DNA from 3 places in the Blastococcus montanus genome. Region 1 is predicted to be linked to each of the others. Evidence: riboswitches for the same ligand, from Rfam matches in the RefSeq annotation. Region 1 holds a riboswitch; each other region holds the start of a gene.
What was found. A riboswitch is a leader RNA that binds a small molecule or an ion and turns the genes downstream of it on or off. The one in region 1 is predicted to bind cyclic di-AMP.

Region 2: it holds a riboswitch for cyclic di-AMP, as region 1 does, so the genes downstream of both, ABDB74_RS13650 (NlpC/P60 family protein) here and ABDB74_RS07050 (LysM domain-containing protein) in region 1, are expected to answer to the same signal.
Region 3: it holds a riboswitch for cyclic di-AMP, as region 1 does, so the genes downstream of both, ABDB74_RS11460 (C40 family peptidase) here and ABDB74_RS07050 (LysM domain-containing protein) in region 1, are expected to answer to the same signal.

Annotation. Positions count from the first base shown of each region.
Region 1 covers NZ_CP155551.1:1,436,133-1,445,753, forward strand. Annotated here, with positions in the region: gene ABDB74_RS07045 (hypothetical protein) at 1-733, shown strand, start outside; cyclic di-AMP (ydaO/yuaA leader) riboswitch at 1,005-1,150, shown strand; gene ABDB74_RS07050 (LysM domain-containing protein) at 1,223-2,083, shown strand; gene ABDB74_RS07055 (Gfo/Idh/MocA family oxidoreductase) at 2,176-3,219, opposite strand; gene ABDB74_RS07060 (methyltransferase domain-containing protein) at 3,254-3,958, opposite strand; gene ABDB74_RS07065 (APC family permease) at 3,955-5,247, opposite strand; gene ABDB74_RS07070 (A24 family peptidase) at 5,354-6,013, shown strand; gene ABDB74_RS07075 (Flp family type IVb pilin) at 6,205-6,432, shown strand; gene ABDB74_RS07080 (TadE/TadG family type IV pilus assembly protein) at 6,528-6,938, shown strand; gene ABDB74_RS07085 (pilus assembly protein TadG-related protein) at 6,926-7,897, shown strand; gene ABDB74_RS07090 (RcpC/CpaB family pilus assembly protein) at 7,910-8,656, shown strand; gene ABDB74_RS07095 (AAA family ATPase) at 8,653-9,621, shown strand, end outside.
Region 2 covers NZ_CP155551.1:2,858,065-2,867,685, reverse strand. Annotated here, with positions in the region: gene ABDB74_RS13690 (hypothetical protein) at 1-161, shown strand, start outside; gene ABDB74_RS13685 (OmpA family protein) at 175-1,320, shown strand; gene ABDB74_RS13680 (biosynthetic peptidoglycan transglycosylase) at 1,382-2,488, opposite strand; gene ABDB74_RS13675 (GGDEF domain-containing protein) at 2,673-3,683, shown strand; gene ABDB74_RS13670 (SMP-30/gluconolactonase/LRE family protein) at 3,709-4,611, opposite strand; gene ABDB74_RS13665 (DUF5925 domain-containing protein) at 4,650-5,744, opposite strand; gene ABDB74_RS13660 (Rieske 2Fe-2S domain-containing protein) at 5,898-6,836, shown strand; gene ABDB74_RS13655 (hemerythrin domain-containing protein) at 6,833-7,315, shown strand; gene ABDB74_RS13650 (NlpC/P60 family protein) at 7,363-7,905, opposite strand; cyclic di-AMP (ydaO/yuaA leader) riboswitch at 7,921-8,076, opposite strand; gene ABDB74_RS13645 (carboxyl transferase domain-containing protein) at 8,411-9,621, shown strand, end outside.
Region 3 covers NZ_CP155551.1:2,376,861-2,386,481, forward strand. Annotated here, with positions in the region: gene cobA (uroporphyrinogen-III C-methyltransferase) at 1-1,610, shown strand, start outside; cyclic di-AMP (ydaO/yuaA leader) riboswitch at 1,766-1,908, shown strand; gene ABDB74_RS11460 (C40 family peptidase) at 1,923-3,185, shown strand; gene ABDB74_RS11465 (MFS transporter) at 3,434-4,663, shown strand; gene ABDB74_RS11470 (ABC transporter permease) at 4,671-5,507, opposite strand; gene ABDB74_RS11475 (ATP-binding cassette domain-containing protein) at 5,504-6,493, opposite strand; gene ABDB74_RS11480 (hypothetical protein) at 6,612-7,247, opposite strand; gene ABDB74_RS11485 (hypothetical protein) at 7,244-7,399, opposite strand; gene ABDB74_RS11490 (DUF4178 domain-containing protein) at 7,561-8,175, shown strand; gene ABDB74_RS11495 (DUF2617 family protein) at 8,172-8,681, shown strand; gene ABDB74_RS11500 (DUF4247 domain-containing protein) at 8,687-9,085, shown strand; gene ABDB74_RS11505 (DUF350 domain-containing protein) at 9,135-9,599, shown strand; gene ABDB74_RS11510 (polyamine aminopropyltransferase) at 9,604-9,621, shown strand, end outside.

The sequences.
Region 1 (9,621 bases):
CGCCTTCCCGCTGCTGGCCGCGACCTCGGCTTCGGCCGCCGACCACGACGGCAGCTACCAGGCCACGCTGGGTGCGCTCAACGAGTCCGGCGTCACGGGGACCGGCATGGTGACCCTCTCCGGTGACCAGGCCACCGTGACGGTCGAGGCGTCGAACCTGCTCGCCGGCGCGCCGCACGCTCAGCACTTCCACATCGGCGCCCTGGGCCAGTGCCCGACGGCGGACGACGACGCGGACGGGGACGGCATCGTCAGCACGCCCGAGGCCGCGGAGTACTACGGCTCCATCGGCGCGTCGCTGACCACCACCGGCGACACCGGCCCGGACAGCGGCCTGGCCGTGGACCGCTTCCCGACCGCCGAGGGCGGCTCGTACACCTACGAGCGCACCTTCTCGGTGTCGGAGGACGTGCAGGAGTCCTTCGCTGCCGGCAACGCGGTGCTGGTCGTGCACGGCATCGACGCCAACGGTGACGGTGCGTACGACCCGAGCGCCGGGATGAGCCCGCTCGACCCGTCGCTGCCGCTGGAGGCCACCGCCCCGGCCGCCTGTGGCGTCCTCGAGGCCTCGCAGATGGGCACCATGCCCGCCGGCGGTGCCGAGACCGGTGCCGGCTCGACCAGTGGCATCGAGCAGCAGACCGCGATCGGCGTCGGCGCCCTCGCCGCGGCCGGTGCGGCCGCGGCCGGTGTCACCGCCTACCGCCGCCGCCAGGCCACCGACCAGGCCTGATCGCACAGCCCGGTGCACGCCGGGCGGGCGCTGCCCGCCCGGCGCTGCCGCCCGGCGCTGCTCGCCCCGGCCGGATCGGCGGACCGTGCCCCGGGCGCCGATCGTCCGGTGAACGCGGCGCTGCGCGCACGGTCCATGACGCACCGTGCGCCTCTGCGGAGGGTCCCGGAAAAGGTCGGAGTGGTTCCGCTGTCCCCGGTCCGGTCTGCCTAGCCTTCCCACGTCACCCGACCGGGTGACCCGGATGGCCGCCCGCCGAACCTGCCCACGGCCACCGGACGCGTCGACAGAACGGGCAGGCGCGGGGGACCCACCGACCAGTGGCCCTCCGGGGCCTCGGGGTGAAGCCGCACGATGCGGCCGGGCAACTCTCGCCCGAACCCGACAGCTAACTCCGCAGGCGGCGAGAGGGCTCACCACTCCATGCGCACTCGCAACCGCACCCTGGGCCGACACCGTCGTCCCGCCCGCAACCGCGTCATGTCGGCCGTGACCTACCCGGCCGTGGTCCTCGGGGCTGCTTCGGCCGTCACCCTGGGGACGATCGCTCCGGCGTCCGCCCACACCGGGGAGCACACCGTTCGCTCCGGCGACACCCTCAGCACGATCGCGTCCGGTCACGGGACGTCGTGGCGCAGCGTCTACGACGCCAACCGGGCCACGATCGGTGGGAACCCGAACGTCCTGCGGGTCGGGCAGGTGCTCACCATCGGCGGCTCCGGCCCGGCGCCGACCGCCGCCGCGCCCGCGCCCGCGCCGAGCGCTTCCGGCGCGTACGTCGTACGCCCGGGAGACACGCTCGGCAGGATCGCCGCCCGACACGGCATCAGCTGGCAGCAGCTGCACGCCACCAACCGTGCGGTCATCGGTGCCAACCCCAACGTGCTGCGCGTCGGACAGCGACTGGTCCTCAGCGGCGCCACGGCCGCGGCGCCTGCCCCCAGCGCGGCACCCGACCGCGCCAGCCGGTCGAACCGGCCCGCCCCGGCTCCCGCGCCGGCCCCGGCTGCGACCTCCGCGGCCTACGGCCAGTGGGACCCGCACGTCCGCCCCGCCGTCCAGGAGGTCGCCGAGCGGTTCGGCGTCGCACGTGTCCTCACCCGCCCCGGTCACAGCCCCACCGCCGGCCGCGCGGCCGACTTCATGGTCCACACCGACCGGGCCAAGGGTGACGCCATTGCCCAGTACGTGGTCGACAACGCGGCCCGGCTCCGCGTCGACTACGTGATCTGGCACCAGAAGGTCGCCGGTCCGTGGACCGGCTGGCAGTGGAAGGCCATGGCCGACCGCGGATCCCCCACGGCCAACCACATGGACCACCCGCACGTGTCCTTCCTCCCCGCGGGGTAACCGGCCACGGGGGCCGCTGGGCTCCAGGAGAGACGACGAGCGCCCCCCTCCCGGGTTCCGGGCGGGGGGCGCTCCCCGTGCGGCCGTGCTGATCAGCCGATCCCGACCACGACCCCCTCGGTCGCGCTGCGCCGGGCGGCGTCGAGCACGGCCATCGAGGCGATGGCGGCACGCGGGTCGACCGGCACCTGCCCGAGCCCGCGGACGGCGCGGGCGAATGCCGGGTAGAAGGTGTCCCAGGCGCCGTTCTCGGTGGGCACCGGCCGGCCGGCGTCCCCGCGGTGCACGCGGCCCCAGCGCTCCGGCGGCTCGGCACCCCAGGCCGGGCCCAGCGACGCCGGGGTGTGGGCGGCGAGCAGGAGGTCCTCCTGGCCGTCCATGAGGGTGTCGTTGACGTAGCTGCCGGTCGTCCCGGTCACCCGGAACCGGGGCCCCGGTGCACCCTGGCTCCAGCTGCCCGACAGGTGCGACCGTGCGCCGTTCGCATGGGTCACGGCCATGAAGACGTCGTCGTCCAGGCCGTTCTCCCGCAGCCGCCACTCGGCGTAGACCGAGACGGCCGGCCCGAGCAGGACCAGTGCCTGGTCGACGAGGTGGCTGCCGAAGTCGAGCAGCGTGCCACCACCGGCGGCGCCCGGCCCGCTCCCCGGGGCCAGCCGCTCGAAGCGGGACTCGAAACGGACCAGCTCTCCGAGCGCACCCTCGGCCACCAACCGGCGGACGGTGAGGAAGTCGGAGTCCCACCGCCGGTTCTGGTACGGCGACAGCGCCAGGCCCGCCCGCTCGGCGAGCTCCACCGACCGGCGGGCGGCGTCGGCGTCCAGCGCGAACGGCTTGTCGCAGACCACCGCGAGCCCCAGCTCCAGCGCCCGGTCGGTCAGCCCGCTGTGCGTGGCGGCGGGCGTGGAGATCGCCACCGCCTCCGCGCCGGCGTCCTTGAGCTCCTCCAGGGAGGCGAAGGCCGCCCGGCCGGGTGCGTCCTCGGCCACCAGCGCCCGGCGCTCGGGCGACGTCGTCACCACCCCGAGGAAGTCGATCTCCGCCGCGGCTCCCAGCAGCGGGGCGTGGAAGTACCGGCCGCCGAAGCCGTAGCCCACCAGGCCGGCGCGGACAGGAGGCATCTGGGTCGTGGTCACCGGGCGATTCTGCCTGCCGTCCCCGGGCTCCCCGTCAGGCGGCGACGGCGGTGACGAACGTGCAGATCCCCTCGCCGGAGTCCGCCCGGTGGCGGATCCCGATCAGCCAGAGCAGGGCGGTCTCGATCCGGTGGGCCAGCCGGCGCCGCCCCTCGTACCAGGTGCTGCCACCGGTGGTCACCTCGACGTCCCGGAACCCGGCCAGCCGGACGTGCTCGGTCAGCATCCAGTCCGGGAGGATCGAGATGTGGCCGGGCTGGTGGTAGTGCCCCGGCCCGAAGATGAACGGCGCGCCCCGCAGGAACATCTTCAGCCGGGAGTGCGGGTGGGTGATGTTCGGGGTGCTGACGACGAGCCGGTCACCGGGCCGGAGCAGCGAGCGGATCGAGCGCAGCACCTGCCGCGGGTTCTCCACGTGCTCGAGCGTCTCGACGCACATCACCAGGTCGAACGGGCCGCGGGTCTCCTCGGTCCACTCCGGGTGGTCGAGATCGAGGCGGTGGATCCAGTCGTGCGGCGGGTCGAGATCGGTGGGCACGACGTCGAAGCCGGCGTCCCGGAGCCGGCAGGCCAGCGCACCGCAGCCGGCACCGACCTCGAGGATCCGGCCACCGTCGGGCAGCGCTCGCCTGGCCAGCTCGACGGCGTACTCGTGCACTCCGGGAGCGGCGTGCACGCCGTGCCCCTGATACGTCCCCGTTGCTGCGGTCCGGGTGGTGGTGCCCTCGTCGGCGGTCACCCTCGGGAGTCTGGCCCACCAGCGGCCGGTCCGCCCGGTCGCCGACCGCCGGACCGCCGCAGCCGGAGCGCCCGCAGCGCGACGCCCGCGGCCAGGACCAGGATCCCGGTCACCACCGCCTGCCACAGCAGCGTCGCGGCGAGCACCAGGCAGCCCACCGCGCCGAGCACCTGCAGGGCACGTGGCCAGCGCCGGTGCTCGGCCGGCTGGGTGAACGCCGCCAGGTTCGCGACGAGGTAGTAGAGGAGCACGCCGAACGAGGAGAAGCCGATGGCGTCGGCCAGGTCGACGACGAGGACGAGCCCGCAGACGACGGCGGCGAGGGCGAGCTCGGCGTGGTGCGGCACCCGGAAGCGCGGATGGACGGCGGCCAGGACCCGGGGGAGGTCGCCCTCGCGCGCCATCGCCAGGCTGGTCCGGCCGACGCCCGCGACCAGCGCCAGGAGCGCACCGAGGGTCGCCGCCGCGGCGCCGACCCGGACCACCGGCTGCGCCCAGTCGGCGCCGGCGGCCTCCACCGCGGCCGCCAGGGGAGCGGTGGTCGCGCCCAGCGGCCCGGAGCCGAGCACGAGCAGCAGCATGACGGCCACGGCCGTGTAGACGGCGACGGCGATGCCGAGCGCGAGCGGTACGGCCCGGGGGATGGTCCGCCCGGGATCCCGGACCTCCTCCCCGAGGGTCGCGATGCGGGCGTAGCCGGCGAAGGCGAAGAAGAGCAGCCCGGCGGACTGCAGGACGCCGTACCAGCCCGCGTCCACCCCCTCGGTGAGGCGGCCGACGTCCGGCCGGCCGCCCGCGAGGCCGGCGCCCACGGTCACGGCGAGCACGACCACGACCACGCCGACGAGCAGCTTGGTGAGCCCCGCGGTGCGCGTGATGCCGCGGTAGTTCACGGCGGTGAGGGCCAGCACCGCGGCGACCGCGGCCGGCCGGCGCCAGTCGGGAGGCACCGCGTAGGAGGCGAAGGCCAGCGCCATCGCGGCGCAGCTGGCGGTCTTGCCGATCACGAACGCCCAGCCGGCCAGGAAGCCCCACCAGGGACCGAGCCGTTCCCGGCCGTACACGTAGGTGCCGCCGGCAGCGGGGTACTGCGCGGCGAGCTGGGCCGAGGCGGTGGCGTTGCAGTAGGCGACCACGGCAGCCAGCGCCAGCCCGAGGAGCAGCGCCGCCCCCGCGGCCCGTGCCGCCGGCGCGAACGCGACGAACACCCCGGCACCGAGCATCGACCCCAGCCCGATCAGCACCGCGTCGGCCGTCCCCAGCCGCCGGGCGAGCACCGGACCGCTCACGAACCGCTCCTTCCGCCGCCGGCCGCGTTCCCGCGGAGCTCCCGGGCCGGGCGCGGGTGCTGTGCGAGGCTGCGGAGGTGATCGTCCCGCGCCCCTCCGCGCCCCGGTGACCGGGGTCGCCGTCGCCGTGGCGGCGGTGTCCGGGCTGCTGGCGGGGTTCGCGGTGAACCGCGCCGCCGGGGCCTTCCCCTGGGGGGCGACGGACGGCCCGCGCGCCCGGTTCGCCGTCCGGCCGCCCCTCCTCGAACTGGCGACCGCGGCGCTGTTCGCCCTCGTCGCCCTCCGCCTCGGTGCCGCCTGGGAGCTGCCCGCCTTCCTGGCCGTGACGTCCGCCGGGGTGCTGCTCACCGTGATCGACCTGCGCGACCGGCTGCTGCCCAACCGGGTGATCGTCCCGGCCGTGGGCGCGACGGCCGCCCTGCTCACCCTGGCGGCGGCTGCGGAGGGAACGTGGCACCCCCTGCTCCGGGCGGGGCTGGGGGCGGCCGTGCTGTTCGCGCTCTACCTCGTGCTGGCGTTGATCTCGCCGCGGGGTCTCGGCATGGGCGACGTGAAGCTGGCCGGGCTGCTCGGTCTCCCGCTGGGCTGGCTCGGCTGGGGCGCCGTCGCGCTCGGGGCGGTCGCCGGGTTCGTCGTCCAGGCGGTCCTGGCCCTGCTGCTGCTGGCCGGACGGCGCATCGACCGGAAGGCCGAGCTGCCGTTCGGGCCGGCGATGCTGCTCGGCGCGGCCCTCGCCGTCGGCTGGAGCGGCTCGCTCCTCGGCTGACCCGGGCCCCTGGGCCGGTGACGGTGCGTGACCGGCGTTCGCGGATGGCCCCCCGCCGGAGGTCCGGCCTCATCGGATCGGGTGAGGCTCGCTCAAGTCGCGCTCTGTTCTGCACGACAACTCTCCCCAACGCCACGAAGCCGGATCACCCCGATCCGGATCTCGACGGCTCACAACCGAGGGAGCACCGAATGATCAACGCCTACGCCACCCTGGCCAGCCTGGTCGCGTTCGCCCAGGACCGCCTGAAGAACGAGGAGAAGGGCGCGACCGCCGTCGAGTACGGCCTCATGGTCGGCCTGATCGCCGTCGTCATCATCGGCGTCGTCGCGACGCTGGGTGGCCAGCTGGCCGAGCTGTTCGCGTCGGTCAGCGAGGAGCTCCCGGCCGTCACGACCACCACCACCACCGGGGGCTGACCACTCGCTGCTGCGCGGCGACGTAGCGGTTCCGGCGCAGCGGCCCTCGTCCTGGGGGTCGCTGCGCCGCTGCACGAGAGAGGCGGTGGACCGGGATGAGGGGACGACTGCGCGACGAGCGCGGCGCCAGCGCGGTGGAGTTCGCTTTCATCGTGCCGCTGCTGATCGTGCTCGTGATCGGCATCGCCGAGTTCGGCCACGCCTTCCAGGTGCAGGGCACGTTGTCGGCCGCCGCCCGCGAGGGGGTGCGGGCGATGGCCCTGCGCAACGACCCGGTCGAGGCCCGCGACGTCGTCCGGACCGCGGCCGCGTCGCTGTACCCGGCGGTCACCGACGACCAGATCGACATCGTGATCGTCGGCGGCACGGCCGGGACCTGCCCCACCACCGGCGCCGGCGACACCGCCGTCCGCCTCACCATCACCTATCCGAAGCCGTACCTGACCGGGTTCTTCGGCGCGGAGATCGAACTCACCGGAACGGGGGTCATGCGATGCAACGGCTGACCTCCCGCGCCCGGCGCCGGCTGGCGGGCGAGCACGGCGCGAGCGCCGTCGTCCTCTCCCTGCTGATGGTCCCGCTCCTGGGCTTCGCGGCCATCGCCGTCGACATCGGCGCGCTCTACGCCGAGCGCGCCCGGCTCCAGGTGGCGGCCGACGCCGCCGCCATCGCGGTCGCCCAGGACTGCTCCCGCGGCAACTGCGGGGACATGCTGGCGACCGCCCAGAACCTGATCACCCTGAACCACGGTCCGGGCACGGCGTCGTACCCGGTGCTCAGCAGCGACCCGCTGAGCGTGACGGTGGAAGGCAGCACCCCGAAGGAGCACTGGTTCGCGCCGGTCATCGGGCACGACTCCAGCCAGGTCGCAGCCACGGCCACGGTCGGCTGGGGAGGCCCGAGCCAGGGCACCGCGGTGCTGCCGCTGACCTTCTCCTGGTGCTCGTTCAAGGCCCAGACCGGCGGCGGGCTGCCGTCGACCGAGACCCATCAGACGATCATGTTCAGCAAGTCCGACGGCGTCGGTGGCTGCACCGGCCCGTCGGGGAACTTCGTGCCCGGTGGCTTCGGGTGGGTCGTCCCCGACGAGGGCAGGTGCCACGCCACCTCCGCGATCGGGCAGCGGCTCTTCTCCGACACGGGTGTCTCCCTGCCGGCCGGCTGCGCCGAGGCCGACCTCGAGGGGTGGCTCGGCCGGACGGTCCTGCTGCCGCTCTTCGACGAGTTCGGGGACGGGGGGAGCAACGGCTGGTACCGCGTCTACGGCTACGCCGCCTTCACGCTCACCGGCTACGCCGTCAACGGCTCGATCTCGAGCGGTCACAAGGTCTGCGGGCCCGGCACCAACTCCAGCGACCGGTGCGTCACCGGCTACTACACCCGCTTCGTCGAGCTCTCCGACGACTGGAACTACAGCCCGGACGCGCCCCAGCTCGGGGCCTCGATCCTCCGACTGATCCGATAGGGGCGCCCACTCGTGAGACGTCGATTCCTGGCCGCCGTGGCGGCCCTCGCGCTCATCGCCGTCGGCACCGTGGTCCTGGTGACCTACGTGCGCGGCGCGGAGGCCCGCGCCTACGCGGGTGTGCAGACCATCGAGGTACTGGTGGCCGATGCGCTCATCCCTGCCGGCACTCCCGGCAGCGCACTGGCCGACCTGGTGAGCACCGAGGTGCTCCCCGCCAAGGCCGCGTTGCGGGGGCGGGTCACCGACCTCGCCGCGCTGGCCGACCGCGTCGCCACCGTCGACCTCGAGCCCGGGGAGCAGCTGCTCGCCAGCCGGTTCGAGCGGCCCGACCAGCTGCAGGCGCCCGGAACGGTGCCCGTGCCCGAGGGCATGCAGGAGGTCAGCGTCGTCCTGGACCCGCAGCGCGCCGTGGGCGGCCGGCTGGCCGCCGGCGACACGGTGGGCGTCTTCGTGTCCATGAGCGGTGATGCCGGTGGGACCACCCACGCCGTCCTGCACGAGGTCCTGGTCACCCAGGTGCAGGGGGCGCCGGCACCGCCGGCGCCGCCCGCCGACGGGACGGTGCCGGCCGCCTCCGCACCCGTCCCCTCGGGCAGCCTCATGGTCACGTTCGCGGTCACCGCGTCGCAGGCCGAGGCCGTCGTCTTCGCCGCGGAGCACGCCAGCATCTGGCTGTCCCTGGAGCCGGCCGGCCCCGACGTCTCCCGCACCCAGGTGATCACCCCGGACACCATCTACGGAAAGGCCTACTCATGAGCCGCGTCGTCCTGGCCGGAGCGGGCGAGGACCTGGTCCTCCGCGTCAAGGAGGCCACCGCCGGCGACGTCCACGTGCTGCCGCCCGGCCGGCTGCCCAGCGACCCGGCCCGGCTGTTCGAGCAGCTGCTCGACGACGAGCTGCCCGACGTGCTCCTGGTCGGCCCGCACGCGCCGGCGCCGGAGGTGCTGACCCTCGCCGCCCGGCTGGACGTGCAGAGCCCCGGGATCACCGTCGTCCTGATGGCCGACCCGTCGCCGGAGATGCTGCAGGCGGCGATGCGCGCCGGCATCCGCGACCTGCTCCCGCCCGACGCCGGCGTGGCCGAGATCGCCGCCGCCGTGGAGCGCGCCGGGCACGCGGCGGCGGGCCGCCGCCGGGTGCTGCGGCCGGCCACCGAGACCGACCGCTACGCCGGCCGGGTCATCACCATCGCCTCGCCCAAGGGCGGCGTGGGCAAGACGACCGTCTCCACCAACCTGGCGATCGGGCTGACGGCGGCGGCGCCCCAGTCCACCGTCCTCGTCGACCTCGACGTGCAGTTCGGCGACGTCGCCTCGGCGCTGAGCCTGACGCCGGAGTACACCCTGCCCGACGCCGTCCACGGCCCGGCCAGCGAGGACACGATGGTCCTCAAGACCTTCCTCACCCAGCACCCCAGCGGGCTGTACGCCGTCTGCGGGTCGGAGTCGCCGGCGGCCGGCGACACGATCACCGGCGAGGACGTCAGCCGGCTGCTCGCCTCGCTCGCCCGCGAGTTCCGCTACGTCGTCGTCGACACCGCCCCGGGGCTGTCGGAGCAGACCCTGGCGGCGCTGGACCGGGCCTCCGACGTGATCATGCTCTCGAGCATGGACGTGCCCGGCGTGCGCGGGCTGCGCAAGGAGCTCGACGTGCTCCGGGAGCTGTGCATGATCCCGGCCGGCCGGCACGTCGTCATGAACTTCGCCGACCCCAAGGGCGGC
Region 2 (9,621 bases), 1.4 Mb from region 1:
CTGCCGCGACCAACAACGTCGTCTCCGGACGGGCGGACGCCACCGACGGGCCGGCCGGCACCCGCACCATCGGCCCGCTCGCCCTCTGGCCGGCCGCGTCCGCTCCCGCGCCGTCCCTCAACGGCAACGGCAACGGCAACGGCGACCACGCCGCCCACTGACGGAAGGAACCTCGTGCTCGGAACAACGGTGCTGCGCCGCACCGCCGCGGTGGCCGCGACGGTCGCCCTCCTCACCGGGACGGCGGCCTGCACGAACAGCGGTGCCGAGCCCAGCGGAGCGATGGCGATCGTCGTCGGCGCCCGGAGCAACTCGGCCGAACCGGTGCTCGGCGGCGCCGCCGGCGATGCCCGCGAGGCGGCGCTGGCCTCGCAGGCCCACCTGTCGATCGTCGTCGCGGACGGCGCCCCGTTCCAGCTGGACGGGGCCGGTGCGCTGCTGGCCCGGGACGAGAACGCGGTCGTGCAGCCGCAGGACCGCGACCGCAACCGCGCCCTGATCGACCAGCTGGTCGCCGAGGCGGCGGCGCGGACGCCGGAGAGCGACCTGCTGGCAGCCCTGGACCTCGCCGCCCGTGCCCTCGGCGCCGCGGCGGACCGGCGCACCCTCGTCGTCGTCGACTCCGGCCTCTCCACCGCCGGTGCCCTCGACTTCGCCACCCAGCCCGCCCTGCTCGACGCCGACCCCCGGGCGCTCGCCGCACAGCTCGACGACGCCGGCGCGCTGCCCGACCTGGCCGGCATCGACGTCGTGTTCGCCGGGCTCGGCGACGTCGCGGCCCCGCAGCAGGCGCTGCCCCGTGCGCAGCGCGAGAACCTGGTCGCCCTCTGGACGGCGATCGCCGAGGCGGCCGGCGCGGCGAGCCTGCACGTCGACGATGCGCCGCTGAGCGGGCAGCCGGTGGGGAACCTGCCGGCGGTGACCCCCGTCGTCCCCGGGAGCGGCCCGGTGTGCGAGGCGGAGACCGTGGTCCTCGACGAGGGGGACGTCGCCTTCGTCGCGGACACGGCCGCATTTCTCGACGAGGCAGCCGCCGTCGCCACGCTGCGACCGATCGCCGACCGGATCCGGGCCGCCGACCTCTCGGCGGCGCTCGCGGGCACCACGGCGGACGTCGGCGATGCGACCGGGCAGGTCGAACTCAGCCGCCGGCGGGCGCAGGCGGTGGCCGACGTCCTGGCCACCCTCGGCGTCCCGGCCGACCGGCTGACGGTCACCGGGCTCGGCAGCGACTTCGCCGGCTACGACGCCGACGACCCGGCGGCCAACCGGGCCGTCCGGATCGAGCTCGCCGGCGCCGCCGAGGTCGCCTGCGGCTGAGCGGGCCGAGGGGGACGGTCGGTGACGCCGCAGGATGCACATAGCGTCCAGGACTCCCGCGTCAGGCGGTGCCCTCCGCGGCGATCAGGTCGGTGACCTCCTGCGGCGGTGTCGAGCAGTCGTCGCCCGAGGGCTCCTGGTCGGAGGCCAGCCCCTCGACGCCGGCATCCTCGACGGGGGTGAAGCCGAGCCGGTCGAGGTGGCGGGGCACCCGGTTCTGGGCGTTGACCACGTGCGAGCGGGACAGCCAGCCCATGCCGTCGTCCACCTCGAAGTCCATCCCGCCGCCGGGCGCGCGCCGGACGTGGCCGGGGGAGGGGAGCAGGCCGACGAGCTGCACGGCCTGCGCGGGGGAGAGCTCGCTCGGCGGGGAGTCGAAGTAGTACCAGCCGGCCGCGCAGACGCCGTAGATCGTCGGGCCGAACTGGGCGTAGTTGACGTAGAGCTCGAGCATCCGGCGGTCGTCCACGAACGCGGCCAGCTCGACCGCCAGCCCGGCCTCGACCGCCTTGCGCCAGGCGCTGAGCTCCTGGTTCAGGAAGAGGTTCTTCGCCATCTGCTGCGGGATCGTGGAGCCCGAGGGGTCCTCCTCGCCGGCGAGGTGGGCCTGCGCGCGGCTCCACAGCGCGTCCCAGTCGAAGGCCCCCGAGCGGTAGGGGAGCTCGGCGTCCTCGTGGGCGATCACCGCGGCCAGGAAGTTCCGCGAGACGTGCTCGACCGGCACCGACTCCTGGACGGCGCCCTCGGGGTTGGCCAGCATGAACGCCGTCGTCGGCGGGTCGACCCAGCGCAGCGACAGCACCACCAGGGCCTGGACGACGGCGACCGCGGCCAGCATGCGGACGACGCGGCCGACCAGCCGGCGGCGGGGGCGGCCGCCGCGGAGCCGCCGGTCGCGGCGACCACCCTCCGGCCGGGCCGGCGGACCGGGGCTCGCCGGCAGGGCCGGCGGGAACGCGCGCCCGGGCGCCTCCTGGGGCCACGTGCGGGCAGGCGGCTGCTGCGGCGGAGGACCACCGGTCTGCGGTGGGGCGCCGTACCAGTCGTTCCCGGCGGGCGGCGGGCGGTCGAACCGCGGGCGGCGGACCGGCTCCTCGTGCGGTGGCGGCCCGTCGGGTCGGCGGCGGAGCCATCGGGTGGTGCGGGAGTCCGGCGGGACGGAGGCCATGAGGTGGTGCTCCCCTGGTCGGCGTCGAACCGTCATCGTAGGGCGGTTCCCTGTGAGCGCCGCCGACGTCCCGGCCGGCGACGTGGCTGCCGGGCGCGGGGCTCACCCGGGTGGGTGGGCCGGGTTCGCGTGCCCCCCCCCGCGAGGGATCAAGTCGAGCGCCCCGGCTGCCGTCCATCTCGGGGTGAGCCGGTCCCGAGCGCCCGAGGTGGCGACGGTGCGCGTCATGGCCCAGACGCTGGCCATCTTCTACGCCTTCGGCGGGGCGGCCGGCCTGGCCATCACCGCCGGCGCCGCGCCCGGCCCGCAGCGGGCGGTCCTGTTCGTCATCTCCCTGCTGGCGCTCGCGGGCGCCGCCGTCGCCGCGCGGTGGGGTCCGCGCTGGCCGCGCAACGCCTTCCACCCGGTGGTCGACGCCGCCACGCTGCTGATCTGCGCGGCCGTGCTGGTCAGCCCGGACCCGGTGACCGCGCTGGCCGCGGCGACGCTCGTCGTCTTCGTGGTCGTGGACGCCGCACTCTTCTTCTCCGGGCCGCAGGGGTTCGGCCACATGCTGGTCGCGGGCACCGGGATCACCGTGTCCCTGCTCGTCACCGGCGGGATCGCGCCGCCCACCGCGGTCGGCCTCAACCTGGTGCTCCTCGGGCTCGGCGTCGTCATCCGCCGGCTGGTCATCCGGGCGTCCGGCGCCAGCCGCGATCCGTTGACCGGGCTGCGCAACCGGCGCGGGTTCGACGAGGCCATGGGCGAGCTGATGTCCGAGGCGGCCCGCACCCGCGAGCCGCTGTCCGCCGTGCTCCTCGACGTCGACCACTTCAAGTCGGTCAACGACACCTACGGCCACGAGGCCGGCGACCGCGTGCTGTGCCAGGTCGCGGACGTGTGGCGCGCGGCGCTGCCGGCCGGTGCGGTGCTCGCCCGGCACGGCGGGGACGAGTTCTCCGTCCTCCTGCCGGGGACGCCCGGCGCGGACGCCCTCGACCTGGTGCGGCGCGCGTGCGCGCTGCACCCCGGGATCTCGCTGTCCTGCGGGGTCGCCGAGCACGGGTTCGGGGAGAGCGCGTCGCAGCTGATGCGCAGCGCCGACCGGGCGCTCTACGAGGCCAAGGTCCGCGGCCGCGGCCGGGCCGAGCTCTGGAACGGCGCCGGACCCCGCCCGGACGGCGCGGTCGCCGGAAGCCTGCCGCTCGGCTGATCGGTCACCGTTCCCCGGTGCGGGGTCAGGGCAGCCCGGCGTGCGGGACGGCGACGTCCGTGGCCACCAGCACGGCCTCGCGGACCGGTGCCCGGGTGTGCGCGTAGAAGTCCGGCGCGCAGCACAGGAGGAGCGTCCGGCCGTCGTCCCCACCGAGCGCGCAGGCGTAGACGCCCATCCCGCCGGGCGCGGCGATCTCCTCGACGATCGCGCCGCCGGCCGCCACCCGGACGACGCGGGAGTTCAGTCCGTCCGCGACCCAGACGTGGCCCTCGGCGTCCAGCGTGCAGCCGTCGGGCGCGACCCGCACCTGGCCGATGAGCTCCTCGACGGAGTCACCCTCCGGCACGGGCCCCAGCTCCGCCCACACCCGCCGGTTCACCAGTGACCCGTCCGCGGCGATGTCGAACGCGGAGAAGCGGTTCCCCCACGTCTCGCCGACGATCAGCGTTCCGCCGTCCGGGGTGATCACCGACCCGTTCGGGAAGAGCAGGCGCTCGGCCACCACGGTCACCGTGCCGTCCGGGTCCACCCGCTTCAGCGATGCCGGCGCCGGCGCCCCGCCGCCCATGAGGTCGAAGCCGAAGTCGCCGACGAAGGCCCGGCCGGAGGCGTCGACCACCATGTCGTTGAGCAGCCCCGTGCAGACGTCGGAGAGGTCGGCGTGGGTGGACACCTCGCCGTCGGCGACCCGCAGCAGCCGGTGGTCCCTCATCGAGACCACGAGCAGCGAACCGTCGGGCAGCCAGCCGAGCCCCGACGGCTGGTTCTCCACCTCGAGGACGACGATCTCCGGGCCGCCCTCCGCCGCGACCCGGCTCACGGTGTGCCGGTAGAAGTCCGACACCCACCACTGGCCGTCGTGCCACCGCGGGCCCTCGAAGTAGGAACCGCCCTCCAGCACCGTCCGGAACGCTCGATCCGCCATGCGCCGGGACGCTACAAGCATCGTCGCGGTCGCGGTCCTCAGAGATAGCCGCCGAACTCCGGTGCGATCGCATCGGCCGGGTGGGCGCGCTCCTCGCGCAGCGCGAACAGCTCCGCCAGCGTCATCGGGCGCTCGGGCGCGGGAACGGACCCGCCCAGCCATGCCTGCGCCTCCGCCGGCGAGAGGAGGTCGAACTCGACCTGGCTCAGGCACCGGCCCGGGCGGGTGATGGCCGGGTGCAGCCGGCCGACGTCCTCGTTGGTCGTCAGCAGCACCAGCACCTTGAGCCCGTGGCCGAGGATCCCGTCGCACAGGTTGAGCAGCCGCCCCAGCGAGGCGCCGGCCCGCACCTTGGCGTCCGACCGCAGGTACTCGTCGCAGTCCTCCGCCACGACCAGGCGCCACCGGCCGTCGTCCTCGTCCTCGTCCTCGTCGATCCCCGCCACCTGCAGCAGGTACTGGGGCTCGGCGAACAGCCGTTCCGGATCCATCACGTAGTGCGGCCGGCACCAGCCCGACCACTCGCGGCTGAGCGCCCGCACCGCCGTCGTCTTCCCCGTTCCCGGGACGCCGTGCCACAGCACCAGGCGTCCGGCCCGCCCCGACATGTCGCCGGCCGTCATGAGCGGCCCCAGCGCCTGCCGCGTCCGCCCCGCGTAGTTCGCCGCCGCCTCCGCCCACGTGGGTGCCGTGACGCGGCGCGACGACTCCAGCCCGCCGTTCGGGGCCCCCGACCAGAACGACATCCGCACCTCGCCCTCCGGTGCGGCGGTGACCTGCTCCGCGCCGGCGACGACGTGCGCGACCAGGGCCTCGACGGCGGCCAGGTCCGACCCGACGACGTCGACGGTCGTCATCCGGTTCGCAACCTCCAGCCGCGCCAGCAGGCCCGGCAACGCGACGACGATCGTGCGCGAGCTCCCGTCCTTGCGGTCCAGGCGGAGGACGGCGCCGTCGGGGAGCAGCGGCAGCGGATCCTCCACGGCGCCGGTCACCTCGCCGGTCCGCTGGTAGGGCATGCCGCCGTGCCACTGCGCCTGCAGCAGCATCCCGTTGCCGACGTCGAAGCGGTCCACCCACAGGCCCGGCCGCAGGAACCCGTGCGGGGGAGGGAGCGGGGGCTCGTCGGTCACCGGGTCTCCCTGGGGTCGCGGTCGGTGCGGCACGGACGGTAACCCGCAGGGGTGTCGGAACGCCTTCGTCCGCGATCGGGCGGTCCCCGGCCCCTGTTTTCGATCACCGCGGTCGGGGCAGGGCACCGGGATGACGACGGAGAGGCTGCACCGGTGAGCGTCCGGACCCTGTTCCAGCGCGCGGTCGGCGCCGTCGAGCGGTGGCAGGTGCTGGATGCGCCGAGCTACCAGGTCGAGCACGGCGTCTCGCTGACCTTCCTGCTGGCCGGCCGGTACGCCCGCCCGCTGCAGGACCTGCTGCACGGCGTGTGGCTCGGGCACCCGCTGCACCCCTTTCTCGTCGCCCTGCCGATCGGCTCGTGGAGCGCGGCGGCCCTGCTCGACGGCCTCGACACCACCGGCCGCGGCGGCCCGGGCACGGCCCAGGCGGCGCGGACGGTGGTCGGGTTCGGGATCGCGGGCGCGGTGGCGTCGGCCGCGACCGGGATGACCGACTGGCAGCACGCCCACGACGAGGCCCGCCGCGTCGGTCTCGTGCACGCCGCCCTCAACAGCACCGCGCTCGCGCTCTACGCCTGGTCGTTCGCCGACCGCGGACGCGGCCGCGCGGCGCGGGCACGGGTCACCGCCGCCGCCGGGTACGCCGTCGTCCTGGCCAGCGGCTACCTGGGCGGCGTCCTGTCCTACCGCCACCGGCTCGGCGTCGACCACTCTGCGGCCGGCCGGTCGCCCCGCACGTTCACCCCGGTCACCCGGCTCGCCGACCTCCCGGACGGCGAGCCGTTCGGCGTCGACGTCGACGGCGTCCCGGTGGTGCTGGTCCGCACCGACGGCGGCGTCCGGGCGGTGAGCGGACGCTGCCCGCACCTGGGCGGGCCGATGGCGGAGGGGTGGCTGCACCGCGACGAGCTCGTCTGCCCGTGGCACGGCTCGCGGTTCGACCTCGACACCGGGGAGCCGGCGCAGGGACCGTCCACCGCGCCGCTGCCCTGCTACGACACCCGCATCACCGACGGCGCGGTCGAGGTGCGGCGGCGCGCCACCTGGCGCAGCCCGACGGCGATCACCACGGCCGAGGAGGCATCCCGATGAAGGCCGACGAGGTCCTGATCGCGCACCACGACGTCCTGCGCGGGCTGCTCCGCGACCTGGCCGAGACCACCGACGCCCAGGCCGGGCGGCGGGAGGAGCTGCGGGACCGGTTCCTGCGCGAGATCGAGATCCACGCCCAGATAGAGGACGAGCTGTTCTACCCCGCCGTCCCCGACGTCTCCCCGCTGCTGGCCCTCGCGCACGCCGAGCACCGGCAGATCGACGACCAGGTCGCCACCGTCATGCGCATGGACGTCAGCGACCCGGAGTTCACCACCGAGGTCCGCATGCTCGAGAAGACGGTGCGCCACCACACGATGGAGGAGGAGCAGCGCATGTTCCCCCAGTCGCACGCCCTGGGGGAGGAGCGCCTCGAGGAGCTCGGCGAGCAGTTGCGGGCGCGGCAGCGGGAGCTGGCCGAGTCCGGTGGGATGCGGCTGATCGTGCGGCTCAAGCGCGCGACCCTCCGGCACGTGTAGCCACCGGACGGTGCCCCGGCCGGCCGGGGCACCGTCCGCAGGAGGGATCAGACGACGCGGCGGGCGGTGTTGTAGCCCCACATCGAGTCGACGGGGACGACCTTCACCGGCTGGCCGAACGTCGAGGAGTGCACCATCAGCCCGTTGCCGATGTACATCGCGACGTGCCCGACCGGCGAGTAGAAGAAGATCAGGTCGCCGGGCTGCAGGTGGGCGCGGTCGACGTGCACACCCACCGTCGACTGGGCGCGCGAGGTGCGCGGCAGCGTGATGCCCGCGTCGCGGTAGGACGACCAGGTCAGGCCGGAGCAGTCGTAGCCGCCGGGGCCGGTGCCGCCCCAGACGTAGGGCGCCCCGAGCTTGGACAGCGCGCTGTCGACGGCGACCTGCGCGGCGTGGGTGGGCGCCGCGACCGGAGCGGCGTGGTGGGGCGCCGGGGCGGCGGCCATGGCCACCGGCGCGCCGGACGGTGCGTCACCGACGGAGGCCGAGGCGGGCAGGGGGGCGAGGGCGATCCCCGCGCCGGTGACGAGGGCGAGCGTCGCCCCGCGGAGCGAACGACGGGTCGTGGACGTGCGAGTGGTCGTCATGGACGACGGTTTCTCCTGTTCTCCAGCAACCGCCTACCGAGTTAGCTGACGGGTTCGGGCGGGGAACTCGCCCGGCGCTCCGGCACTGCCGGTCGCGCTTCACCCCGGTGCTGCGGTGGGTCCCCGGCCCGCGCGGCGACGTGCCGCTGCGCGGTTCGGCGGTGCCCGCACGGGTGTCACCGGTGGTGGTGACGAGGGGGCCCCGGGCGGACCGCGAGGAACGGTAGGTGGATCACGGACGGGTCACAAAACGGTCACGACGGGCATATCGGGGCCCCGGCGGGCGGTTGATGCGACCGGTCCGGAACGCGACTCGCGGGCCGACCTCCGTCGATCCCGGTGGCGGTTCCGGCCCTCACCGGTCCGCAGCCACGGAGCGTGGTCGGCCACTTACTTGCCTTTCGCGGCGTGGATTCACTGACTGTCCACGATCATCTCCGCTGGGGCCGGTACACGGCAGTGACCGGCCCCACAGCCGCCCGGCGGGTCGTGCGAGCATCGCCGGGTGGCCCGCCTGCTGATCGCCAACCGCGGCGAGATCGCCGTCCGCATCGCCCGCGCCGCGGCTGCCGAGGGGATGACGTCGGTCGCCGTCACCGCCGCCGACGAACCCGAAGCCTCGCACCTCGCCGCCGCGGACGAGACCGTCGTGCTCCCCGGCAGCGGCCCGGCCGCCTACCTCGACGCCGCCGCGATCGTGCGCGCCGCGCTCGACAACGGCTGCGACCTGATCCACCCGGGCTACGGCTTCCTCTCCGAGAGCCCGGCGCTGCCGCGCGCCTGCGCCGACGCCGGCGGCCCGGTCACCGTGGTGGGCCCCGGCGCGGCCGTCCTCGAGATCGCCGGCGACAAGGTCCTCGCCCGGGACGCGGCGCGGGCCGCCGGTGTCCCGGTCCCCGGCGGCACCGGGGAGGACCCCGACCCGGGCGCCGTCGCCGACCTCCTCGGCGCCACCGGCGCGGTCATGCTCAAGGCCCGGCACGGCGGGGGAGGGCGGGCCACCCGCATCCTCCGCCGTGGGGACGACGTCGCGGCGGCCGTCGCGCAGGTGTCCGACGAGGCCCGCGTCGCCTTCGGTACCGACGCCCTGCTGGCCGAGGAGCTCGTCGAACGGGCCCGGCACGTCGAGGTGCAGGTGCTCGGCGACGACCGCGAGGAGGTCGTCGTGCTCGGCGACCGCGACTGCTCGCTGCAGCGCACCCGGCAGAAGGTCGTCGAGATCGCCCCGGCCCCGGACCTCCCGGAGCGGGTGCGCGGGAAGCTGCACGACGCCGCGGCCGCGTTCGCCCGGCACGTCGGGCTCCGCGGCCTGGCGACGGTCGAGTTCCTCGTGCCCGCCGATCATCCGGAACGGTTCACCTTCCTCGAGTGCAATCCGCGCCTGCAGGTGGAGCACACCGTCACCGAGGAGACCTCCGGGCTGGACCTGGTGCGGCTCCAGCTGCGGGTCGCCGCCGGGGCCACCCTCGGCGAGCTGGGCCTCGCCGGCGGCCCGCCCCGGCCGTCCGGCTGGGCCGTGCAGGCCCGCATCAGCGCGGAGACGCTCACCGCCGACGGCGCGGTCGTCCCGTCGTCCGGCGTGATCACCTCCCTCGTCCTGCCCGGCGGCCCGGGCGTCCGCGTCGACACCGCGGCGCGGGCCGGCACCGAGCAGAGCCCCCGCTACGACCCGCTGCTGGCCAAGGTGGTGGTCGCCGAGCGGCAGGGCGGGCTGCC
Region 3 (9,621 bases), 940 kb from region 1:
TGGCCTCCGGCGTGAGCGCCACCGAGGTGCTGGCCGCCGTGGACGCCGTCCTCCCGCCCGGGAGCGGGCCGGTGCGGCTGGCCACCCTGGACAGCCGCGTCACCGAGCCGGGGCTCGTGGCGGCCGCCGAGCGCCGCGGCTGGCCGCTCACCGGCCATCCGGCCGAGGCGCTGGCCCGTGTCCCGGTGCCGTCGCCGTCCGGGGCGGTCGCGGCCCGCGTCGGCACCCCGTCGGTGGCCGAGGCCGCGGCGCTGCTCGGCGGTGGCGCGCTCGTCGTCGGCAAGACGGTGCACGGCCGGATCACCGTCGCCGTCGCCCGGCGGGCAGCCGACGTCCCGGCGCGGCCCGGCACCCACGACCGAGGAGGACCCCTGACCACCGACCGCGCTCCCGAGGTGCTGCACCCCGTCGGGCTCCGGCTGGCCGGCCGCCGCGTGGTCGTCGTCGGCGGCGGCGCGGCGGCGCACCGCGGGGTGGCCGGGGTGCTGGCGGCCGGCGCGCTCGTCACCGTCGTCAGCCCGGAGGTGACCCCGGCGCTGGAGTCGCTGGCGTCCTCGGGGCGGGTGACCTGGCAGCCGCGGGCGTACCGGGCCGGTGACCTGAACGGCGCCTGGTTGGCGCTGGCGGCGACCGGCGACGCGGACGTCGACGCGGCGGTCGCCCGGGACGCCGAGCTCGGCCGGATCTTCTGCACCCGGGCCGACCAACCGGAGCTGGCCAGCGCCGCCCTGCCGGTCACCGGCCGGGCCGGCGACCTCGTGGTCGCGGTGCACGGCCCGGACGGTCCCCGTGCGGTCGGTGTGCGGGACGCCGTCGTCGCGGGGCTCGGCGACGGCAGCCTGCCCGTCCGGGCCCCGGAGCAGCCGGGCGGCGGCAGCGTCGTCCTCGTGGGCGGTGGCCCCGGCGACCCCGGCCTGATCACCGTCCGCGGCCGGCAGGCCCTGGCCACCGCCGACGTCGTCGTCGCCGACCACCTCGCCCCCCAGGCCCTGCTCGCCTCCCTGCCCCCCGAGGTCGAGATCATCGACGCCGCCAAACTCCCCCGCGGCCGCTCCATGGCCCAGGAACGCATCAACGAACTCCTCGTCGAACACGCCCGCGCCGGCCGCCGCGTCGTCCGCCTCAAGGGCGGAGACCCCTACGTCTTCGGCCGCGGCCTCGAAGAACTCCAGGCCTGCACCGCCGCCGGCATCCCCGTCGAGGTCGTCCCCGGCATCACCAGCGCCATCGCCGTCCCCGCCCTGGCCGGCATCCCCGTCACCCACCGCGGCCTCACCCACGAGTTCGTCGTCGTCTCCGGCCACCTCCCACCCGGCCACCCCCAGTCCCTCGTCGACTGGCCCGCCCTGGGCCGGCTGCGCGGCACCGTCGTCGTCCTCATGGGCGTCGACACCGCCCCCGCCATCGCCGCGGCACTGGTGGAACACGGCCGCGCCCCCGACACCCCCGTCGCCGTCGTCGCCGACGGCTCCACCGCCACCCAGCACTCCGTCCGCACCACCCTCGCCGACCTCCCCCGCACCCTCGCCGAGGAAGGCATCCGCCCCCCGGCCGTCTGGGTCGTCGGCGAGGTCGTGGCCGTGGCCGGATCGGTCGCGGCGCGTCGATGACGGTCGGTGACCGACCGGCACGGCTGACGCGAAAGTTCCGGCCGAATGCGTCCGACCGCATGGTGGCGCGCCGGATCGGGCCCTAGCGTGGGGCGGTCCGGACGGCCCCGCCCGTCGCTCACCGGTGACAGCCGCCCGGACGCCGCCGAACCACCCGCCGGCACCCGCCGGCACCCGGACCGGGGACCCACCGCACCACCGGGGTGAAGCGACCGGTGACCTCACCAGGTCACCGGACGCCGGGCGCCTTCCCGCCCGAACCCGTCAGCTAACCCGGTAGGCGGCCGTGGAAGAAAGGACAACCCGCCGAACATGGCGAGTTCGCTCAGCCCTGCCCACCGACGGATCACCGGCCGCCGGACCCTCCTGGCCCTCGTCGCCGTCGGCGGCGTCGTCCTGACGCCGCTCCCCGCGACCGCCGCTCCCGAGCCGGAGACCTCGCAGGAGGCCGCCGCGCTGGTCGCCGCCCGCGCCCACGACCTGGAGGTCCTCGCCGAGCGGTTCAACGAGACGCGGGAGCACCTGGCGGCCGCCCGGCTGGCCGCCGAACAGGCCACCGAGGAGCTCGCCGCCGCCGAGGCCGCGCTCGCGGCGGCCCGTGAGCAGGTCCGCACGGTGGCCCGCAGCGCCTACACCGGGTCCCGGCTCGGTGCGATCGAGGCGATGCTCACCAGCGAGTCCGCCGCGGACATGGTCGACCGGGTCGGCCTCCTCGGCACGATCGCCGACCACAACAACGGCGTGCTGGGCGAGGCCCGGGCGGCCGGTGAGGACGCCGACCGGGCGCAGGCCGCCGCCGACCGGGCCGCAGCGGACGCCGAAGCGCAGGTCGACCGGGTCACGGCCCAGCGGGCGCTGCTGGACGAGCAGATCGCCGTGTACCAGGCTCAGTACGACCGGCTCAGCGCCGAGGAGCAGCGCGCGTCCCGTGCCGAGGCCGAGCGGCACGCGGCCGAGGTCGAGCGGCACGCGGCCGAGGCGGCGGCGGCTGCCGCCGCGCCGGCGGAGGACACACCGGCGGACGACGCACCGGCCCAGGCGGCCGTACCCCGTGCGGCTCCGGCACCCGCCCCGGCGCCCGCACCCCGCGCGGCTCCCGCACCCGCACCCGCACCCGCTCCTGCGCGCGCTGCGGCACCCGCACCCACGCCCGCGCCGGCTCCCGCACCGCCTCCGGCGCCCGCTCCCGCACCGGCGCCTGCCCCGGTCGCCGGCGGCAGCGGCGCCGCCCAGACGGCGGTGAGCACGGCGCTGGCCCAGGTGGGTGACCCCTACGTCTGGGCGGCGGCCGGGCCGAACGCGTTCGACTGCTCCGGCCTGGTGCAGTACGCCTACGCCGCGGCCGGCATCAGGCTGCCGCACTCGAGCCGGATGCAGTCGACGATGGGCACCCCGGTGTCCCGGTCGGCCCTGCAGCCCGGTGACCTGCTGTTCTTCTACAGCCCGGTGAGCCACGTCGGCATCTACGTCGGCAACGGGCAGATGGTGCACGCCTCCACCAGCGGCGTGCCGGTGAAGGTCGCCTCGATCGACTCGATGGGCAACTTCACCAGCGCCCGGCGGATCGCCGGCTGACAGCCTCGGGAGCATCGCAGCGAGGAACGAGCGAGGAGCGGACCGAGGCGCGGAAGCCGGCCAGAGCCACAGCCGGCTGACAGCCTCGGGAGCATCGCAGCGAGGAACGAGCGAGGAGCGGACCGAGGCGCGGAAGCCGGCCGGAGCCACAGCCGGCTGAAAGCCTCGGGAGCATCGCACCGGCGCGCGGGGTGACCACACGCCCCGCGCGCCGGTGGCCATCGGGCGGCGTGCGACCATCGCGACCCGTGCGGGTCGGGACACGGGGAGACCTCCCCCGCGAGGTCAAGGTCCTGGCGGTCATCGCCTTCGTCGTCGCCCTGGGCTTCGGCATCGTGGCCCCGGCGATCCCGCTGTTCGCCCGGTCGTTCGGCGTCGGGACCACGGCCGTCGGGTTGGCGGTGAGCGCCTTCGCCTTCTTCCGCTTCGTCTCGGCGTTCAGCGGCGGCACGCTGGTCGAGCGGTTCGGCGAGCGCCTGGTGCTCGCCTCCGGGCTGGTGATCGTCGCCGTCACCACCGGTGTGGCCGGGCTGGCCGGCTCGTTCCCGCTCTTCCTCGGGCTCCGCGCGGCCGGGGGCATCGGCAGCGCCATGTTCACCGTGGCCGCGCTCTCCCTCCTGCTGCGGGTCGCACCCCCGTCGCACCGGGGCCGGGCCGCCGCGACCTGGCAGGGCGGCTTCATCCTCGGGGGCATCGCGGGCCCGGCCGCCGGCGGGCTGCTGGCCGAGCTCTCCCCCCGGCTGCCGTTCTTCCTCTACGCCGGCTTCCTGCTGGTGGCCGGCGGCGTGGGCATGCTGATGCTGCGCTCGGCCGAGCCGGACCCCGCCGCCCCCGACCCGGACGACACGGCCGGCCCCGACCTGAGCGCCGGGCCGGTGCGGCTGGCCACCGCGCTGCGCTCCCGGGTCTACCTGGCCGCGCTGGTGGCCAACTTCGGCGTCGGGTGGGTGCTCTTCGGCGTCCGCAACTCGCTCGTGCCGCTGTACGTGACCGAGGAGCTCGGCCGGACGGTCGCCTGGGCCGGCGCCGGCCTGCTCGCCGGGTCGGCCGCGCAGGCGCTCGGCCTGCTGCGCTCGGGCCGGCTGGTCGACGGCTGGGGACGGCGGCCCTCGCTGATCCTGGGCGCCGCGCTGGCCACTGGTTCGATGGCGATCCTGATCCTGCCGCCGGCCATCGCCGCGTTCCTGGTGTCCATGGCGCTCTTCGGGCTCGCCGCGTCGCTGCTCGCCAGCGCCCCGGCGGCGCTGGTCGGCGACATCAGCTCCGGGCGCGGCGGGCGCGTCGTGGCGGTGTTCCAGATGTCGGCCGACCTCGGCGCCATCGCGGGGCCCCTGGTCGCCGGCTGGCTGACCGACGTCGCCGGCTTCCAGGTGGCGTTCGCGGTGAGCACCGGCGTCCTCGCGGCGGGCCTCGCCGGCGGCCTGCTGATGCCCCGGCAGGCGGACCGCACGGCCGCCAGCGCGACCTCCCCCGTCTGACCGGCGGTCAGCGGCTCCGGTAGAGCCGGGTGGTCAGCGGGAGGAACACCGCGGCCAGCAGCGCGGCCACGGCCAGGGAGACGACGACGGCCCCGACGTCGGGCTCCCCCGCCATGAGCGACCGCGACGCCGTCGCCAGGATCGAGATCGGGTTGACGTCGACGAACGCGGCCAGCGGCCCGGGCAGCGTGGTGGGCGGGACGAAGACGTTGGACAGGAACGTCAGCGGGAAGATGCCCATGAAACCGGCGTTCATGACCGCGTTCGGGCTCCGCAGCAGCAGCCCCAGGACCGAGAACACCCACGAGAGCCCGAACGAGAACACCACGACCAGCGCGAGGGCCGACACCGCCCCCGCTGCGCCACCCTCGGGCCGGAAGCCGAGGATCACCCCGAGCACGATGATCACCGTGCCGGCCAGCACGTAGCGGACGCTGTCGCCCAGCAGGGCGCCCAGCAACGGCGCCGGCCGCCAGATCGGCAGCGAGCGGAACCGGTCGACGACGCCCTTGGTCACGTCGGTGTTCAGCGACACCCCCGAGTAGACGGTGGTGAACAGCACCGACATCACGAGGATGCCGGGCAGCAGGTAGTCCAGGTAGGCGCTGGTCGAGCCGGCGATCGCCCCACCGAACAGGTACGTGAACATCAGCACGAACATCACCGGGGTCACCGTGACGTCGAGCAGCTGCTCGGGCACGTGCTTGACCTTGAGCATCCCGCGCCAACCGAAGGTGAGGGCCGCCGACAGCGGGCCCGGCCGCGGAGGCCGGGCCGTGGAAGCGATCGCCCGGCGGACGGCGGCGGTGTCGGTGGCGTCGGTGACGACGGAGGCGGCGCTCATGACGGCTGCTCCTCGAGGGTCGGGGCGGCACCGGGCGGGTCCTCGGCCGGGCGGCCGGTCAGGGCCAGGAAGACCTCGTCCAGGCTGGGCTGGTCGAGCGAGAAGTGGGCGAGGCCGATGCCGGTCCGGGCCAGCTCACCGACACCGACGGCCGCCTGCGCGGAGTCCGGGCACTGCGCCGACAGCGCCGCCGGGTCGGGTTCCAGCACCGTGGTCCCCACCGCGCGTTCGAGGACGGCCGCGGCCTCCGGCCGCCGGGCCGGGTCGAGCAGCCGGACGTGCAGCGCGCCGGTGCCGACCGAGGCCTTGAGCTGACCGGGGGTCCCCTCGGCGATGACCCGCCCGTGGTCGATGACCGCGATGCCGTCGGCCAGCTGGTCGGCCTCCTCCAGGTACTGGGTGCAGAGCAGGATCGTCGTGCCCCCGGCGACGAGAGCGCGGACGATCTCCCACACCTGGTTGCGCGACCGCGGGTCGAGGCCGGTGGTCGGCTCGTCCAGGAACATGAGCCGCGGGGTGACGACGATGCTCGCGGCGATGTCCAGACGGCGCCGCATGCCACCGGAGTAGTGCTTGACCAGCTTGCCCGCGGCGGCGGAGATGCCGAACGCGTCGAGCAGCTCGTCCGCGCGGGCGCGCGCCGCGGGCCGGCGCATGCCCAGCAGCCGGCCGAGCAGCACCAGGTTCTCCCGGCCGGTGAGCTCCTCGTCCACCGAGGCCAGCTGCCCGGTGAGGCTCACCAGGTCACGGACGGCGTCGGACTCGGTGACGACGTCGTGCCCCAGCACCCGGGCGCTGCCCGAGTCCGGCCGGATCAGCGTGGCCAGCATCCGGATGGTCGTGGTCTTGCCCGCACCGTTGGGGCCGAGCACCCCGTAGATGACGCCGGCGGGGACGGCGAGGTCGATGCCGGCGACGGCCGTCGTCCCCCCGAACGACTTGACCAGGGCGGTGGCCTCGATGGCCAGGGGTGCCTGCGGGGGCATGGGGACCCTTCCGGGAGGTCGGGACTGGATGTCTCCTGTCCGACCGACTCTGCTCCCGGAACTCATCGACGGCGAGCGAGTTTCCCCGCGGCCACCGCCCCCGTACGCCGTCCCCGGATCAGCCGGGCAGCAGCCGGCCGAGGACACCCTTGGCCGTCGAGCCGGCCCGGTAGGACTGCACGAGCCAGGACCCGCACACGATGTTCGCGCCCGCCAGGACGGGCACCAGGAACTGGGTCGCGCGCTGGCGGTGCTGCCACGCGGCGATCTCGTCCGGGGTCCCTGCCGAGGGGATCGTCGCGTCCTCGACCGCGACCGGCGTGCCGCGCCGCTCGGCCTCCTCGGCCAGCTGGGCGATGCGGGCCCCGGAGTAGGACGCGAAGCCGGTGGCAGCCGCTCCGGCGACGACCACGCCCGCCTTAAGGGCGCCCACGGTGCCGAACCCCTTCTGCAGCGCGATCCGGCGGCCACCGGTACGGGTGAGCTGCAGGCCTGCGAGCACGGTGGCGGCGATGCCCGCCCACTGAGCCGGGGCGAAGCGTCCCCACGCCGCACTCGCCACCCGGATCCGGTCGATGCCCTGGCTCAGGTCCGCGCCCGACTTGTTGACCCCGGCCACCCCCATGACCGTTCCGCCGAACCACAGGGCCGAACCCAGGTCGTGCACCGCCTGTGCGGCGACGTGGTTGTCGCTGCGGGTCCCGAGCCCGCCGCGCGACCGCAAGGCTGCCGGTCCGGCGGAGCGCCTGGTCACGCGGAGTCCTCCTCGCCGGCACCCATGGCCTCGTCGACGCTGGTCTCGCCGCCGGTGCGGCCGCCTCCGGGCCGGTCGACGTCCTTCCCGACGCTCGCGCGCGAGCCCTCCTCGTCCTCGGGCAGAGGGGTGGCGTTCGGCTGCTCGGTCATCCGGTGCTCCTCGCTCGTCGGTCCGTGTCCTCTCATGGTGACCCGGGTCACCTCCTGGCGCATCCGCCCGCCGGTCAGGCGGTCACGAGTCCGGCCGGACGTGGCACCGGGCGGAGTAGGTTCTCAGCTGCCCGTTCACCGACCCGCCAGGAGACCGCCCGATGTCCGACGTGCTCCTCGTCCTGCTGATCGTCTTCCTGGTGGCCGTCGCGATCCTGGCTGCGGTCGTCCTCGTGCTGCGCCGCCGCAACCTGGCGAAGGCCGCCGCCCCGCGGCCCCGTGTCGACCCGCTGGCCGACGAGCCCGACGTCTACGACCCGCACTCGATCGGGGTCGGCGACGTGATCACCTACGCGGGCGTCGACCACGTCGTCCGCGGCACCATCGTGCTCGAGGAGGGCGGGATGACCTGGCGCGAGCACCTGCTCGACGGGTCGACCGGCCGGCGGTGGCTCACGGTCGAGGACGACGAGGGCGACCTCGAGATGACGCTCTGGATGCGCCGGGAGGGCACGAACCTGACCCCGGACGGCGACGTGATCCTCGACGACCGGGTGCACCGCCAGATCGAGCGCGGCCGGGCCGCCTACACCGCCGAGGGCACGACCGGCACGCCGCCGAGCGGCACCATGGAGTACGCCGACTACGCGACGGCCGACAAGACCGGGCAGATCGCGTTCGAGCGGTGGGCCCCCACGCAGTCGTGGGAGGTCTCCACCGGGCGCACCGTCAGCCGGGGCGAGCTGACCGTCTACCACCGGACGCCCGAGGCATGACCCTGCACCTGCTGGACGTCGAGCCGCGGGACGTCGCCGCCGGCGCTCTCGGCCTGCTCCTCGGCGGCCCGGCGCCCGAGCCGCTCGCGCGGCTGCGGCTGACCGACGCGCACGGCGGGTCGCTGATCCTCGGTGTGCTCGGCGCCTCGCACGTGGTGACGGCGCGGGCCCGCGGGGAGGAGTGCACCGAGGAGGTCTCCTGCGACGCGATCGGGGCGGGCGGCGCCCCCCTGCCCCCGGCCCTGCGGTCCGGCGGCTACGGCTTCTCCTCCGCGGTCACCCGCACGAACCGGCTCGAGCTGGACGCCACCGCCGACGGGCTGCGCGCGCGGGCGGCGCGGGACACGGCGTGGCTCTGCGGCGCCTTCCCCGGCTCGGGCAGCGCACTCACCGCCATGACCGCGGACCCGCTCCCCGACGGGGGCTGGGCCTGGCGGACCTGGCACCTCTACCCCGCCGGCGACACCGGCGAGGTCGTCACGACACAGACCAGGTGGACGCCGTGAGATCCATGTCCCGGATGGTGGCCCTCGCACTGGCCGCCGTCCTGCTCCTGACCAGCTGCGGGACCGGTACCCGCATCCGCGCCTTCCTCGACGACACCTACGAGCGGACCGAGATCGTCGGCGACGCCGCGGTCTACGCCTCGCCCGATCCGGTGGGCACCACGACCGCGGCCATCACCGACGCCGTCCCCCCGGCGGAACGGCAGGCCGACGGCGGGAACGAGTACCTGCGCTACGACGACGACATCGTGATCGTCAGCGCCGCAGCGAACGGCAGCACCGTGCGCGTCGAGGACCTCGACGAGCGGTACCGCAGCGGCTTCTTCGCCTTCCTCGGGCCGGGCTTCCGGCCGGGCTCCCCCGTCGGCACGGGCGGCAGCGGCGGTCCCGGGGACGCCAAGTGACCCCCGCCCGGCACGTCCCCACTCCCCTCGAGACCAGGAGCGACCTCACGTGAGCACGACCTACCAGGCCGTGGAGTTCGGCTACGTCGACGCCGACCTGCTGATCCAGGGCGTCGTCGGGACGCTGCTGTTCTTCGTCATCGGGGTGGGCGTGCTCGCCCTCGGGTTCCTCGCGCTCGACCTCATCACCCCGGGGAACCTCCGCACGCAGGTCTACCTCGACCACAACCCGAACGCGGCGATCCTGCTCGGCGCCAACCACCTCGCGCTGGCGATCATCGTGGTGACGGCGATCATGACCAGCGCCGACAACCTGGGCCAGGGGCTGGTGGACACGGCGGTCTACGGCCTGATCGGCGTGCTGCTGCAGGCCCTGGCGCTCCGGGTGCTGGACGCGGTCATCCCCGCCGACCTGCGCTCCCTGGTGAACCAGCCGCGGATGCGTGGCTCGGCGTGGGCGATCGGCATCAGCCTGGTGGCGATCGGCGCCGTGAACGCCGCCGCGCTGTCCTGAGGTCATGACGGCGACGGCGCAG